DNA from 3 places in the Sphingobium sp. TomTYG75 genome. Region 2 is predicted to be linked to each of the others. Evidence: riboswitches for the same ligand, from Rfam matches in the RefSeq annotation. Region 2 holds a riboswitch; each other region holds the start of a gene.

Region 1 (4,956 bases), on a different contig from region 2:
CCGACCGGCCGTAGGTGCCATAACCATAGGCGGTGGCGTATTCCTGATCGAACAGATTGTCGATGCGACCATAGATTTCGAGCCTTTCCGTGATCGGGAAGGACGCGCGGATATCCGTTAGCGCATAGCCGTCAATCTGCACCCGGTTGCGGGTCACGGGGTCGAGATCGACGCTGTCGCTGACCATCGTCACGGTCGCCCCGGTCGACAGGCCGAAGGACCAGGCATAATCGACCGATGCGCTGACGGCGTTAGCGGCGCGGCGCAGCAGGCGCTCGCCAAAGGCCGCGCTGCCCGGCGAACGATCACGCGCATCGACATAGCTATAGGCGGCGGTGAAGGTCAGTGCATCGACCGGACGCAGCGTCAGCGTCGTTTCCACGCCCTTGGCGCGGGTGCGATCCAGATTGCCATAGGTGAATGTCGTATTGTCGTAATTCAGCTGGTCCCGCGTGTCGCGCCAGAATCCGGTGACGGACAGCACCGCCCGGTCGCTCCCCAGATTCTGGTCGAAGCCGATGTCGTAGCTCTTCGAACGCTCGGGCTTCAGGTCCGGATTGCCGCTGAATGTATCGTAAAGCTGATAGAGCGACGGCGCCTTGAAGCCCTCTCCGTAGCTCAGGCGGAAATTGGTAGCGCCACCATTGGGCGTGTAGTTGGCGTTCGCGCCGAACGTCGTCGCGCCGCCGAACTGGCTGTGATCGTCATGACGCACCCCTGCTGTCATGGACAGGCCCGCTACCGGCTTTACCACGGCCAGCGCATAGATGCTGTCGATGTTGGCGCGGTGGCTTTCCTGCGAACCGAAGCCGAAAAACTCATAATCGGGCCGCTCATGTTCATAGCCGAGCAGCAGCTTCACGTCATCGATGGGCTGATAGACGCCTTCATATTCGAAGCGCAGGTTCGTCCCGGAATAGCCGAAGTCCGGGGCGTTGCCGCGCACGAAATAATAATCGCGATCCTGCTGATACCAGGTAACGGCCGCCCGGTTGGTCAGCTTGCCGTCGAACAGCGCCAAATTCACGCCCGCATAGCCGATATATTGATTGGACTTCGCGACGTCGGGGCTGTCGGCCGGCGTGCCAAAGAAGCTGTCATAGTCGAGATCGCCGTTGATATAATAGCCGCGCAGGTCGAGGCTCAGATCATCGGTGAAGGCGATCTTCAGCCGGGCATTGCCAGTGATATTTTCATAGCCATCCTTTTCCGCGCCACCGAAATCGGAAGAGACAGCGGAGATGCCATCGGTGCGGAAATAGGCGAGGCCCACGCCGCCCGACAATATGCCGCTGGTGCCCGATACATCCGCCTTCGCATTCAGCGTATCGGCATAGCCATAATCGACCGACGCCTTGCCGCCGAACCCTTCGCTTGGGATACCGGTCATGATGTTGACGACGCCGCCGATCGCCTGGCTGCCATAGGCAATGGAGTTGGAACCGCGCAGCACCTCGATCCGGCGGATATTGCCGACAAGCAAATTGCCGAAATCATATTGATCGCCGATGCCGCTCGGGTCGTTGACCTTCACGCCGTCGATCAGCACCAGCGTCTGCGTCGTTTCGGCGCCACGCACCGACACGCTGGTGACGTTGCCCAAGCTCCCGGTACGATTGAAGCGGACTCCCGGTGTGGTGACCAGCAAATCGACGACGCTGACATTCTGGCGGGTTTCAATCGTCTTTTCGTCGATCACGGTCACCGCCTGCCCGACTTCATCGGTAGGCTGTTCGATGCCGAGCGCGGTGACGATGATTTCGTCCGCGTCTGCGGCGAGCGCGGGGGTGGCGGCGAGGAGCGCCAGCAGTGAAATTCCGGTCCTGATCATATTTCTGTCTTCCCTGAGCGCCATGCGACATGAGCCCAGGGCCTGCCGCATAAGCGGCCGGTGTGCGGGAAGAAGAGACGCCAGCCCCGTCACGCGCACCGATGCGGCCCTGCGCCGCTTCGTCGCTCAGACGGAAAACACCGTGCCCGGACCTATCCCTGGACCCAAGGCAAGAGCGACCATGCGCCGGTAGGTTTCCTGGCTCGCGGGTCGTCGCGGTGATGCACGCCTTCCCGGACTTTTGGTCCAGTGGCTGGTCCCCCTCGCCTTCCCCTTTGAAGGCTTGCGGGTTTCCCTGTGCATCGCGCTCGCCGCTTACAGTTGCAGGGACAGCCGCGGAGTTGGACGGTGATCCCGTCCGCACCGCATTCCCTTTCCGGCGCGATCTTTCGTGAACAGTTGCCCGCTCACGCCGCGCGCCATAGGGGAAGTTGAGGGTTCTGCCAAGGAGTGGATAATGCGATTGCTGGGTGCGGTGCTGGCTGGGGGACGATCCACCCGGTTCGGAAGCGACAAGGCTCTCGCGCTGATGCCGGACGGGCGCACGCTGATCGACCATGCTGTGGCGGCGATCGCGCCGCATGTGGAGGCAGTGGTGGTCTGCGGGCGGAGCGTCGAGGGGCTGACGGGGCTAGCGGATCGGCCAGCGGCGGACATGGGGCCGCTGGGCGGGCTGAACGCGGCGCTGCATTATGCGCGCAGTCAAGGTTACGATGCGGTGCTGACGACGGGGTGCGACATGCCCGTTTATCCGGCGGCGCTGGTGGAGGCGCTTGTGGGTGACAGTGGGGCGGTGCTGAAAGGGCAGCAGCTTGCGGGCTTCTGGCCTGCGTCGCTCGCGGACGAACTGGACGCGCATCTGGCGGAAGAGAATAAACGCTCGATCTTCGGGTGGATCGAGCGGGTGGGCGCGCGACTGGTGGAGCGGCCGGAACTGGTGCTGCCGAATATCAACCGGCCGGAGGATCTGGCGCGCTGGCGCGAGCCAAGCTGAGCTTACCGAAGCCCCCTCCCTTCCTTCCAACTAAGTTCGGGGGCATTCGGCAAGCTCAGGGCAAAAGTTGCGCAGAGCCGATCTTCAAAGCTGAAGAGCGACGCTGGCTGCAACCCCTACAGGCATGGACGTTCCCGCCACCGCTTCGCCGATCAGCAGCAGGGTCGGGTCTTCATCGCTGATCGTGGCGACCAGAAAGGCAAGCGCGGAGAGCTTGCCGCGGATCAGGCGTTCGGTGGGGAGCGAGACGTTGACCGCCACCATCACCGGCGTTTCTGGATCGCGCCCGGCGGCGATCAGCTGGCGGCTGATCTCTCCGGCGGCGGCGCGGCCCATATAGATGCCGAGCGTGCCGCCGGGACGGGCCAGCGCTTCCCAGTCGAGCTTGAGCGGTTCACCGGCTTTGAGATGCGCGGTCACCAGCGTCAGGCCCCGCGCCTTGCCGCGCAGGGTGAGCGAGGCGCTGCCGCTTGCAGCGGCTGCGCTTGCCGTGGTGATGCCGGGGCAGATGCGGAAGCGGATGCCGTCGGCGGCGAGATGCTCCATCTCTTCGGACGAGCGGCCGAATACCGAGGGGTCGCCGCCTTTCAGGCGCACGACGCGCTTGCCTGCTTTGGCGGCGGCGAGGAGGAGGTCGTTGATGCTTTCCTGTGCCTTGCTGTGGCGGCCGGAGCGCTTGCCGACGCTGACCCGATCGACACCTTGCGGGATGAGGTCGAGGACGCCGGGGCCGACGAGGGCGTCGTAGAAGACGATCTCGGCTGCGGCGATCAGCTTTTCGGCCTTGCGGGTGAGGAGGTCCGGGTCGCCGGGGCCTGCGCCGACCAGCCAGACTTCACCCGGGGCGATTAGTTCATTCGGCTGCATGAAGGGCCTCCTGCGGAATTTGGGCGAGGATGTTGGCGAGCGCGGGACGGCAGGACCCGCAATTGGTGCCAGCGCCGATCGCCTTGCCGATGGCGGGGACATCGACCAGGCTCTGGTCGCGGATGGCGGCGACGATCTGGTTGAGGCCGATGTCGAAGCAGACGCAGATGGTCGGCCCCTTGTCAGGCTGGTTGCCGGGACCGCGCGCGGCGAGGACGGATGCGCCCACCTCTTCCGCCTCAAGCTGGCCGATGAGCCAATCGCGCGAAGGGAGCAGGCCGGTGCGGGTGACGAAGAGGACTGCGGCCAGCTTGCCTTCCCGGATGATCGCGACGCGGCGGGTGCCGCGCGTCATGTCGACGGCTTCGACGCGGTCGCCTTTGGGCAGGCAGGCTTCAAGCCGCACGGGGTCGCCATTGCCCGCGACTTCGTAGAGCGCGCCGCCCGGAACGGTGACCTTCGTGGCCCAGAGGCAGGGGACCTTGGCGGGCTGCTCGCCGCGCAGGATGAGGAAGCCCTTCCACTCCGTCGCGACCTTTTCGATGCTGGCGGGCGTCGATTTGAAGCCGGGCTGGCCGGAATGGGGATCGACGAGCGGCCGGGGCAGCAGGCCGGTGCGGCCGCCTGTGGAGACCTGATCCGTCCAGTGGATCGGGGTGAAGATTTCACCCACACGCTGGCCTTCGCTGAAAGCCACGCGGAAGATGCTGTTGCCCTGCGCGGTCTGGACGCGGGCGAGGTCGCCGTCGCAAATGCCCAGTTCCTGCGCGTCCTGCGGGTGGATATCGACCAGCGGCTCCTCGCGATGGCGGGCGAGCTTGGCTGAGAGACCGGTGCGCGTCATCGTGTGCCACTGGTCGCGGTAACGGCCGGTGTTGAGCGTCATGGGCCACTGCTTGAGCGGCTCCTGAAGGTCCATTTGCTTGGTGAGGACCAGCCGCGCCTTGCCGTCGGGGGTGGAGAAGCAGCCATCGGCAAAGGGCTTGTCGCCGCCCCAGCGGAAGGGCTCCATCGCTTCATAGGCGTCGTTGCCGATGGTGGCCTGGGCACGGAGGTTGAGCAGGCGCTGGCCGTCATTCTGATAGGCGGTCAGGCGGGCATGTTCGCGCCAGATGTCGGCGGGCCGGTCATAGGCGAAGGCGTTTCGAAAGCCCATGCGGCGGGCAACTTCCTTGACGATCCACCAGTCGGGTTTGGCGTCGCCGGGGAGCGCCAGGAAGGGGCGCTGGCGGCTGATTGTGCGGTCGCTATTGGTGACGGTGCC
Region 2 (4,956 bases):
GCGCTTTCCGGCGTGTCGAGGCCCACGCCATTGCCGATCCGTCCATCCCGGTTCGGATAATTGGCAAGGACCAGCGCCACATGGCGGCCTTCAACCGGCGTCAGTCCCAATCTGGCCCAGTTTGCAGCCAGTTGGGAAACAAAGTGCACACGATCAGCCAGAAGCTGCGGCACCACGATGCTGCATTCCGTTCGCGCATCGAAGCGGGCGGCGGCCTTGAAAGCGACCGCGCGGGTGAAGATGCGCCCATCCACTTCGGGCAAGGCAATATGCATCGCCAAGTCGCGCGGACCCAGCCCCCGCGCGCTATCCTGCCACGCCGCCTGTTCGGCGCTGGCGAACAAGGTCTGAAGAATCGGGCAATCGGCCTGCTCCAATATGGATGGCGTGCGCGGTTCGCCGGGCGCCGATGCGGCAAAGGCGGTGGCGTTCAGAATGACGTCCGGTCGAGCTACCCCGATCACTCCTTCCAGAAAGTCGCGCGCAAAGGGTTCCCGCAACGCCCGTACATGGACCGGCAGGACATTAAGCCCCGCAGCCCCCAATCCCGCGATCATCGCGTCCACCGCCTCCAGCGTTCCGGCGATCAACAAGGCGCGGTAGAAAAGGAACAGCGCTGTCGGCTGGCCGGATATCCAACCGGCCTTCACCTGTTCCAGCGTCGGGCGTTCGACACCGGGAAGATAAAAGCCCGCGTCGGCGAGCGGAACCGGCGCGTCGGGCGCGCCCGCGTCCAACCCTGCAATCCGCGCGGCGGTCCTTAGAAAAGCCGTGGCATTGGCGACGCCACCCTGCCGCAGATAATCGCGTAGCCGGTCGCATATTTTCGGGGGCAGGGTGGACGCCATCCGCAGTTCGGGATCATCCTCCCGCCCATCCGCGATGGCGGCGAAGGCAATGCCCCTGTCGCGCGCGACATTGGCAATTTCCTCAATGCCATAGGGCCAATAGCTCTTACCCCCCAACAGTACCACGCAGACGAATTTCGCGTGGGAAATCACATTCTCGACATAGAGATCGACCGAATAGGGATGCTTGAGCTGAAGGAGATTGGCCAGCCTGATCGACGGCCCGCCTTCCCCCAGAATGGCGGCGGCGCTCGCAAAGCAGGCAAGGTCGCTGTCCGCCACGGTCAGCAGCACGATGTCGCCCGGCGATTGGCCAAGGTCGATCGCTTCGTCCCCGTTGGAGACGGTGCCGGGCGTGGCGGTCAGCAAATGCATCAGGCGACCGCCATCTGCTGGATGAATGCCCGTTCGATCGCCGCCCGGTCCAGCCCCGCCTGCCCGATCACCACCAGTCGCGATCGGCGCTCCTCATGCACCTGCCAGTGCCGGTCATAATGATGCTGGATGCGTGGCCCGACCGCCTGAATGACCAGCCTTGCCGGACGGCCCGCAATGGCGACGAAGCCCTTCACCCGCAATATGTCGTGATCGGCTATGACCTGCTTCAGAGCATCCAGCAGCGGCGCAGGATTGCCCAATTCCCCCAACTCCATGACGAAGCTGTCGAAATCCTCATGATCATGATCCTCCTCCTCGTCATGGTGGGAGGGGCGGGCGTCAATCTGGTCCTCGACCCCGGCATCAAGGCCGAGCAGGACCGCCGGGTCGATCTCCCCCCGCGCGGTGCGGACGATACGCACGCCCGGCCGGATTTCCGCCGCCAGATCCCGCTCCAGTTCCGCAAGCCTTTCCGGCGCGACCAGGTCTGTCTTGTTCAGCAGCACAAGGTCGGCACAGGCCAGCTGATCCTCGAAAAGCTCCTCGATCGGGCTGTCATGGTCCAGCGTCGGATCAGCCGCCCGAGCGGCAGCCAGCGCTTCCTCGTCATGGGCGAAGCGGCCCGCCGCCAGTGCATCGGCATCGATGAGTGCAATCACCCCGTCCACCGTCGCCCGTGTCCGGATATCGGGCCACTGAAAGGCCTTCACCAGCGGCTTGGGCAGGGCGAGGCCCGATGTCTCGATGATGATATGATCGGGCGGCACATCCCGGTCGAGCAGCCGCTGCATCGTGGGCAGGAAATCGTCCGCCACGGTGCAGCAGATGCAGCCATTGGCCAGTTCGATAATATCCTCATCCGGGCAGGCCTCATCGCCGCAGCCCTTCACCAGCGATCCATCGACGCCGACATCGCCAAATTCGTTGATGATCAGCGCTAGCCGCCGCCCACCCGCATTCTCGATCAAATGGCGGATCAGCGTCGTCTTTCCAGCACCCAGAAATCCGGTGATGACGGTGGCAGGAACCTTGCTCATATTGTCTGTCCTTGATTGGGGAGGAGCACCTCGATCTCGTCGAAGCGCTTCCAGCGGTAGATGACCCAGCTCACCAGCCAGCAGGCGGCGAACAGGCCGATGATGAAGAAGCCCAGGCTGTTGAAATGCTCACCCAGATCGGCGGCCACCGACCAGACGCCGCCGGTCAGGCCCAGCTTGTCGCCCAGCAGCGCCGCCGCCTCGATCCCGCCGATGACGATCGCAACCAGCGCCGACACCAGCGTGATGGTGATGTTGTAGTAGAGTTTGCGGATCGGCTTCACGAACGCCCATTGATAGGCGCCCATCATCAGCGCGCCGTCCGCCGTGTCGATCAGCGCCATGCCCGCCGCGAACAGCAAGGGGAATATGAGTACGGTCGCGATCGAAAGCCCGCTCGCCGCTTGCCCTGCCGACAGGCCGAGGATCGCGACTTCGGTCGCTGTGTCAAATCCTAGCCCGAACAGAAAGCCCAGCGGCGCCATGTGCCAGCTGCGCGTCACCAGTCGGAACAGCGGTCGAAACAGCCGGGCCAACATGCCCCGATTGCCCAGCAATATGTCCATATCTTCATCGACATAGGCGCCACCACTGCGGACGTGGTTGAAGGTCTTTAGAACCGACCGCAGGATGATGAGGTTCATCGCGGCAATGGCAAAGAGGAAGGTGGCGGAGATGATCGTCGCGATCGTCCCGCCGATCTCGCCCGCCGCCTCGACACGGCTAAGCGCGCTGGCGGCGAAAGCGATTCCGACGGCGGCGATCAGCACGATCCCGCTATGGCCGATCGCGAACCACAGGCCGACGGTCAGCGGCCGCTGACCTTCCTGCATCAGCTTGCGGGTCACATTGTCGATGGCGGCGATATGGTCGGCATCGACTGCGTGGCGCAGGCCCAGGCTCCAGGCGAGCAGGGCGGTGCCCAGCATCATCGTGTCGCCCGCAAAGATCAGCAAGGCGCAAAGCCATAACGCGATGTTGGCGGCGATCAGCCCCGCGAACATGAAAGTGGCACGGCGACGAAGCGCCGGAAATTGCATGGCCATAAAAGCATGGCTCCCGTCAGCGTCAGCGAGACTGGACGGGACCTCCGCTAAGCGGCCGACATTCCGCGCCGGACGGACGCGATGAAGCGTCCGGCACATGAAGCCGGTGCGGTCCCGCCGCACGCGTCGCTCAGACGGAATACCGTGCCCCGGCCATCCCCTGGGCCAAAGCAAGAGCGACCAGACGCCGACAGGTCTCCTGGCTTGCGGGTCATCGCTCGACACATGGCCTTCCCAGGCCTCGCATGATTTAGCGTCCGGCCCAGTGGCTGACCCTCCGACAAGTGACGGAAGGTCGATATGCGTCTCGCTCACCGCTTACAGTTGCAGGGACAGCCGCGGATTTGGGCGCCTCGTTAGCACCCCGCACCGCATTCCCTTTAAAGCCCTTTCGGGCACCGGCGCGATCGTGGCCGTGCATAGATGGCTTAGCCACCAAAGGGAAGCGGCAGTTGCATGGCCGCGTCCATTTGCTTGCCGGAGGTACATTGCCCGCCTAGACCGGCCCTATGTCTTCGCCCTCCTCCTTCACCCGCATCACCCCCGATGGCGAAGCATCGCCCGTGACGCGCGAGTTGGCGGAGGAAGTGCCCGTCGCGATCGAGTTCAACGGCGTTGGCTATGCCGTGTTGATGGCGACGCCCGCCGACGTTGCGGAACTGGTGCAGGGGTTCGCGCTGGCCGAGCGGCTGGTCATCCCATCCGACGCGCCGATCGACGTCGATGTCCATGCTACGGAGCAGGGCCTTGTCGCGCGGGCCACGCTGCCGGAAGACCGCGTCGAGGGGCTGCTCGGCCGGGTCCGTCATCGCGTCTCCGATTCCTCTTGTGGTCTGTGCGGCGTGGAAAATCTGGAACAGGCGATGCGGCCCTTGCCTGCCGTGACAGCCCGATCAAACGCGAGCTGGGAAGCGATCTTCGGCGCCTTGCGCGATCTTGCCGCGCACCAGCCGCTCAATCGGCAAACTGGCGCGGTTCATGTCGCTGCGCTGGCCGGAGCGGATGGCGCGATCCGCCTCGCCTATGAAGATGTGGGCCGCCACAATGCCTTCGACAAGCTGATCGGGGCAATGCGGCATCGGCAGCTATCCTGGGATGGCGGCTTCGCGCTGCTGTCCTCCCGCTGTTCCTTTGAGCTGGTGGAAAAGGCGGCGCTCGCCAATTGCCCGCTGCTCGTCACCATCTCCGCCCCGACCCGTCTGGCAGCCGAGCGCGCGGCCAGCGCGGGATTGCCGATCGTCGTGCTTGCCCGGCCCGATGCCGTGCTCGCGGCGGGCGACCTGCCCGACTGACGAAGCGCCGCTCCATCTACCGCTTGCGGACGCGCCGCCGCCTCTTTATCAGCAGCCCCGCGACAGGTTCCCCTCGGGGATCAAAAGGGAAGTCGGGTGTAATGCCCGCGCTGCCCCTGCAACTGTAAGCGGTGAGTGGACCGGCCACGCAGCCATTGGAGGAACTTTCCTCCGAGAAGGCGGCCGGTGCGCAGCGACCCGTGAGCCAGGAGACCTGCCTGCCGCAGTCGTTCTTCGACCGGACAGGGTGTGCCGGACGAACGGGGTTCCCCTCGCGGACGACAGCCACCGCCTTGCTCGCCATCCGGCCGGGCAGGGCCGTTTGCGGTTCGATTTTGCGAGGAGGGCCATGATG
Region 3 (4,956 bases), 390 kb from region 2:
GGCCTCTCCAGCTTATTCTTTTGGGAAGGGTAAGTAACTCGACGCCGCTGACAAGGTCCAACTGATCCTCATCACCACTGGAGTATTTTCCTATCGCATTCGCGCATGCTTGTGCATAGTTTTGCTCTTGGAGCAGCATGGGGGGTGAATGGAATGAGCCAGTTTCTCGATTATCTTCAGGCGCGGGCGGACGAGGAAGACGTGTCGGACTGGTTCCTGGTCAGTCAGGAGATGATTGACCAGTTCGCCGAAGCGACCAAGGATCATCAATATATCCATGTCGATCCGGAGCGCGCGAAGCAGTCACCCTTCGGCGGGACGATCGCTCATGGTTTCCTGACGCTTTCACTCCTGCCGCATCTGTGCGCCGACGCGCGAGGCGACATCGTTCCCGACGGCGCCACGGAGATCAATTATGGCAGCAACAAGCTGCGTTTCCTGGCGCCCGTTCGATCCGGCAAACGTGTGCGCGGAAAGTTCAAGCCGCTGGAGATCGTCGAAAAGCGGCCGGGGCAGATTCAGCTGACCACCGAGGCGACGGTCGAGATAGAAGGCGAGAGCAAGCCCGCCCTCATCTGCGAATGGATCACCCAGTTCCAGCTTTGAAACGGCAATCGTCGGCGTAGGTGGATTGGGCTATCCATTCAGGCGGCGGTGTTGGTCGCGTGCAGGCCGAAGGCCATGCGCGCGGCGTTGATGGTGTATTCATACTCCTCGCTGCCGGGTACGAGGTCGTGCCAGTTCTTGTGCGTGATCGCGGCGAAACTGTCCTGCCATATCTTGCAGGCGATCAGTTGTATTTCTGTTTCCTTGGGGGCGCGCTGTGCTTCCAGGCAGTCACGCAATATCGCGTGAAAAACGGCGCCCCTTAATGGTGCGTGTTTCATTGGCATCCTCTCCAGGCTACTGATTCTTTGTCCAGATTGCCGAGGGGAAAATTGCATAGAGGCGAAAAGACGTCAACTACGTCTCAAAATTTCCACGGGTATTTAACATGTATTCTATTGTAGTTTGACCGTTGCCCTATCCACTTTTACTTTATGAACATCGCCGTTCATTATGTAAGCCATTGATTGGGAAGGCCGCAGGCTCTTTCTAGACGCGGCCTTCCCCAGCATCAGAAGCTGAACTTGACGCCGCCTCTCACCGTTCGCGGTTCGACCACGCGGCTTAGCCTCCCTTCGACAGGCTCCGCATCTGCGGCGGGAAGGTAGGACTCGTAATAATAAGCGATGTCCTTGTCCCCGCTGCCAAGGATGTTGAGCAGTTCGGCATAGACTTGCACCCGCTTCCCCTTCCAGGCGGCGCGCGCGTTGACGACCGTGCTACCGGAATCGCGCACGCTATTGTCATCGATCAGCGGCGAGGGGCCAAGGTGACGGACGCGGATGCTGGCTTCCCATGGATCGAGCACGATGGCAGCCCCGGCGGACGCGGCGTTTTTGAAGGCGTTGGGAATATGGTCGCCATTGGTATAGCGGCTGTGGCTGGCGGTGTAATTGCCGTCGAAGGCGAGCCAGGGGAGCGGGCGCCAGAAAGCGACAAGCTCATAGCCGTGGCGGCGGCTGGCTCCGCTGGGTTCGACCGCGTTGGAGTCGCCGACGAAGCGCAACTCGCTCCCGACATTGAGCCACCAATAGGTCGCGGTGAAGGTGAAGCCGGGTAGTTGCAGGCGGCCGCCCAATTCCTTGCCCGTGCCGCGCACGAGCATCGGGACAGGCGTGTCGACATTGACCGCGCCGCGCGCATCGTTGGAATGAAAGCCCCGGCCCCAATTGGCATAAAGTTCGACATGCGGCGTGATTGCCCAGGCCGCCGACGCCTTGGGAGAGACGAGCGTGTCCGATCCGCTGCCTTCGCCTAGCGCGGCGGCGACGGCGTCGCGGGCGCGGACGTCATAATGATAATAGTCGCCGCGCAGGCCGCCAGTGATGCGCAAGCCCGGCAGCGGCGTGACGGTGGCTTCGCCATAAAGGGCGGCTGACCCCTGCTTTACGCGATAGCGGCCGAGCGAGGAGAGGAAAGCGCGGTTCGACGTGCGATTGACGCCGACATTGCCGATCGCGTCATAGCGATTTTCCGTGCCGAGCTTCAGTTGCAGTGCCGGGGCGATGTCCCAACGCTTTTCGCCGGTGAAGCCCAGTACCCAGCGTCGATCGAACTGCTCGATCTGCGCGCTGGTGCCGTCGGGATCGGTGTAGGTGGGGTTGGAGAACATCGTCCAGTCATAGAATTGCGCATAGAGATTGGTGCGCCATGTCGGCTGGATGGTAGCGATGTTGCCGATGATGCGCGTCGTTTCCCCGCGCGCGGAAGGATCGGGCGAACAGAAGACATCGGGGCAGAGCGGCGTGCCGATGATCCGTTCGGGTATCTGCTCGGTCGGGCGCCATGTCGCGCGATAGGCGTGGAGCGTGGCGTCGATCTTACCGGCCCCGGCGGGGAGCGTATATTTGGCGAAGCCTGCATAGTGGCGCAGATGTTCGGCCTCCTGCCACGGGCCGTCATAAGCCTTGGCCTGGGCGACGAGGGTGAGATTGCCTGCGCCCGCCTTTACCGTGCCGCCTGCCGCCAACCTGCGCCAACCGAAGGAGCCGCCCTCCGCCGCGATCCATGGGCGGTCATAGCCGTCGATCGTGGTCATATTGGCCGCGCCCGCGAGTGCGAAGTCGCCACCATCGGCGCGATAGGGGCCTTTTCGAAAATCCTCCCTCGCGATGATTTCGGGGATGAGGCCGTTCAGGTCGAGATAGCCCTGGCCGTGACCGTGTGTGCGGAAGTTCATCTGAACCCCGTCAATATAGGTGGTGAAGTCGGACCCATGATCGAGATTGAAGCCGCGCAGGAAATACTGATTGGCCTTGCCGCTGCCCGAATGTTGGGCCGCGACCATGCCCGGCACGGCTTCGAGCAGTTCGGCGACGCGCAGCAGCGGGCGGACGAGAAGGTCCGCGCCGCCGACGCTGCCCTCGCTTGCCGCATGAGCGGTGCCGATCTTGTCCTCTCCCCGGCCGAAGACGACGATGGTGTTCGCATCCTCGCCCGCGTCATTCGCATCGGCAGCGAAGGCGGGGAATGGGAGGAGCGTGGCGGTCAGCGCGCAGGCAGCGCGGTGGAGTTGATTGGGTAGTTTCACTTGATGCACTCCGGGCGTCTGGCGACACTCGGCGAGAGACCTGCCGCCAGACGGCGACCGGCGCGCGCCGACGGCCGGACGCCCCCAAGGCGACCGCCAGCGTCACCGAAGCGGCCTCTCGCCGCTCGTTCGTCGCTCAGACGGAAACTACCGTGCCGCGGCCATCCCCTGGACCAAGGCAAGAGCGACCAGACGCTGGCAGGTCTCCTGGCTCGCGGGTCATCGCTTGATGCACGGCCTTCCCGGGCCTCGCAGGATTTAGCGTCCGGCCCAGTGACTTGCCCCATCCCGCCTATGAGGTGGGGCGATGTGCATCGCGCTCGCCGCTTACAGTTGCAGGGACAGCCTTGGCTTGGGGAGGCGGGTGCCTCCTTTACCATGTTCCCTTTTAAGCCTCTTTCGAGGCACCGGCGCGATCATGCCCGGGGGTTGCCCGGGTGACGGGAGCGATAGCGGAGCTGTGGGGGTAGGGCAAGGGGGGGTGGTTGGGTGAGGTAACTTACCCCCTCTCCCCTTCAGGGGAGAGGGTTGGGGAGAGGGGAGCGGCGGTCGTGCTTTGCGTTCCCCTCTCCCGCCTTCGCTATGCTCGGCACCCTCTCCCCTGAAGGGGAGAGGGAATGGGCGTGTCCCTCATTTTTCCGTTTGTCATCCCAGCGGAAGCTGGGATCCCCTTGCTAGGAGGCGCGTGGTCGCCTGAGATGCCAGCTTTCGCTGGCATGACGGTACGTGGTGGGACGCTGGCGTAGCCGCTTGGCGTTGATGGATCAGTTCAGCGTCGCGCCGCGCTCGCGCTGGAGGCGTAGGGCCATGGCTTGGTAGCGGACGGCGCGTTCATTGTGGAGGGCGATGGTGGCCTGGTCTGCGCCGCGAAGGCGGGCTTCCCTGGCTTGCCGCGCTTCCTGGGCGGCGCAGGCGGAAAAATGTGATGCGTCATTGGGGCGCATGGCCCTTATCCTCTCTCAATTTCTTATGGCTCGAACGATAACATCGGCCTGTTTCCCGCTGCCATTACGCAGGTTAACGCCGGAAAGCTTCTGTTTTTTGACAGTCGGCTTGCAAATGATTTCAGGAGGGGATTTCTGCGCTTCTCAAGCAGTTGAGCGGATGGCGCTAAGGGGCTTCATGCTATCAACCGCCCCGGTTCCACGATGCATCGCGGAAGATGTCGCGCAGGAAGCCAATGAAGGCGTCTACGGCGGCGGGACGGCCTGCGGCGCGGGGGTGGACGGCGTGAACGGCAAGGTCAGCGGGGCCTTCCCAGCTATCGAGGACGCGGAGGAGGCTGCCTTCCGCGATCAGGTCGCCCACGTCCCAGAGCGAGCGCAAGGCAATCCCGACGCCGGTGAGGGCGAGTTCGCGCACGATTTCGCTGCTGTTGGTGCGGACATGGCTTTGGCCATCGATCAGCTTGCGCGCACGGCCATTCACCAGCCGCCATGGCAATTGTCCATCGGCCGCGAGCAGGCGGTGGCGGGGGAGGTCGGCGATCTTGTCCGGAATGCCATGCACGGCGAGATAGGCGGGGCTGGCGCAGAGGATGCGGCGGTTGGTGGCGAGATGATGTCCCTCCAGATGGGGAGGAATGTCGCTGGTGATGCGGATTGCCACGTCGATGCGCTCGGCAAGCAGGTCTTCATAGGCGTCGGACAGGTTGAGTTCGAGATCAACGCGCGGATGCAGATCCAGAAAGCGGCCGACATGGGGCGCCACATGCAGGCGGCCGAAGGAGGTGGGCGCCGAAATGCGCAGCGGCCCGGACGCGCTCCGGTGCCGACTGGTGACGCGTTGCTCCGCCTGTTGGATGGCGTCGAGAATGGCGA

What was found. Region 2 has a riboswitch for cobalamin ahead of ACYU81_RS16805 (HoxN/HupN/NixA family nickel/cobalt transporter). Riboswitches for the same ligand answer to the same signal wherever they lie in the genome.
Region 1: linked by a shared signal. The riboswitch ahead of ACYU81_RS09570 (TonB-dependent receptor plug domain-containing protein) and the one ahead of ACYU81_RS16805 (HoxN/HupN/NixA family nickel/cobalt transporter) in region 2 are both predicted to bind cobalamin.
Region 3: linked by a shared signal. The riboswitch ahead of ACYU81_RS15075 (TonB-dependent receptor) and the one ahead of ACYU81_RS16805 (HoxN/HupN/NixA family nickel/cobalt transporter) in region 2 are both predicted to bind cobalamin.

Annotation. Positions count from the first base shown of each region.
Region 1 covers NZ_BSRE01000001.1:1,897,578-1,902,533, reverse strand. The annotation lists gene ACYU81_RS09570 (TonB-dependent receptor plug domain-containing protein) at 1-1,831, opposite strand, end outside; cobalamin riboswitch at 2,003-2,227, opposite strand; gene mobA (molybdenum cofactor guanylyltransferase) at 2,289-2,825, shown strand; gene cobA (uroporphyrinogen-III C-methyltransferase) at 2,910-3,692, opposite strand; gene ACYU81_RS09555 (molybdopterin-dependent oxidoreductase) at 3,679-4,956, opposite strand, start outside.
Region 2 covers NZ_BSRE01000002.1:682,321-687,276, forward strand. The annotation lists gene cobN (cobaltochelatase subunit CobN) at 1-1,223, opposite strand, end outside; gene cobW (cobalamin biosynthesis protein CobW) at 1,223-2,263, opposite strand; gene ACYU81_RS16805 (HoxN/HupN/NixA family nickel/cobalt transporter) at 2,260-3,309, opposite strand; cobalamin riboswitch at 3,482-3,727, opposite strand; gene fdhD (formate dehydrogenase accessory sulfurtransferase FdhD) at 3,819-4,601, shown strand; cobalamin riboswitch at 4,649-4,837, shown strand.
Region 3 covers NZ_BSRE01000002.1:294,012-298,967, reverse strand. The annotation lists gene ACYU81_RS15085 (MaoC family dehydratase) at 154-606, shown strand; gene ACYU81_RS15080 (hypothetical protein) at 645-887, opposite strand; gene ACYU81_RS15075 (TonB-dependent receptor) at 1,118-3,136, opposite strand; cobalamin riboswitch at 3,317-3,563, opposite strand; gene ACYU81_RS15070 (hypothetical protein) at 3,901-4,080, opposite strand; gene ACYU81_RS15065 (LysR family transcriptional regulator) at 4,265-4,956, opposite strand, start outside.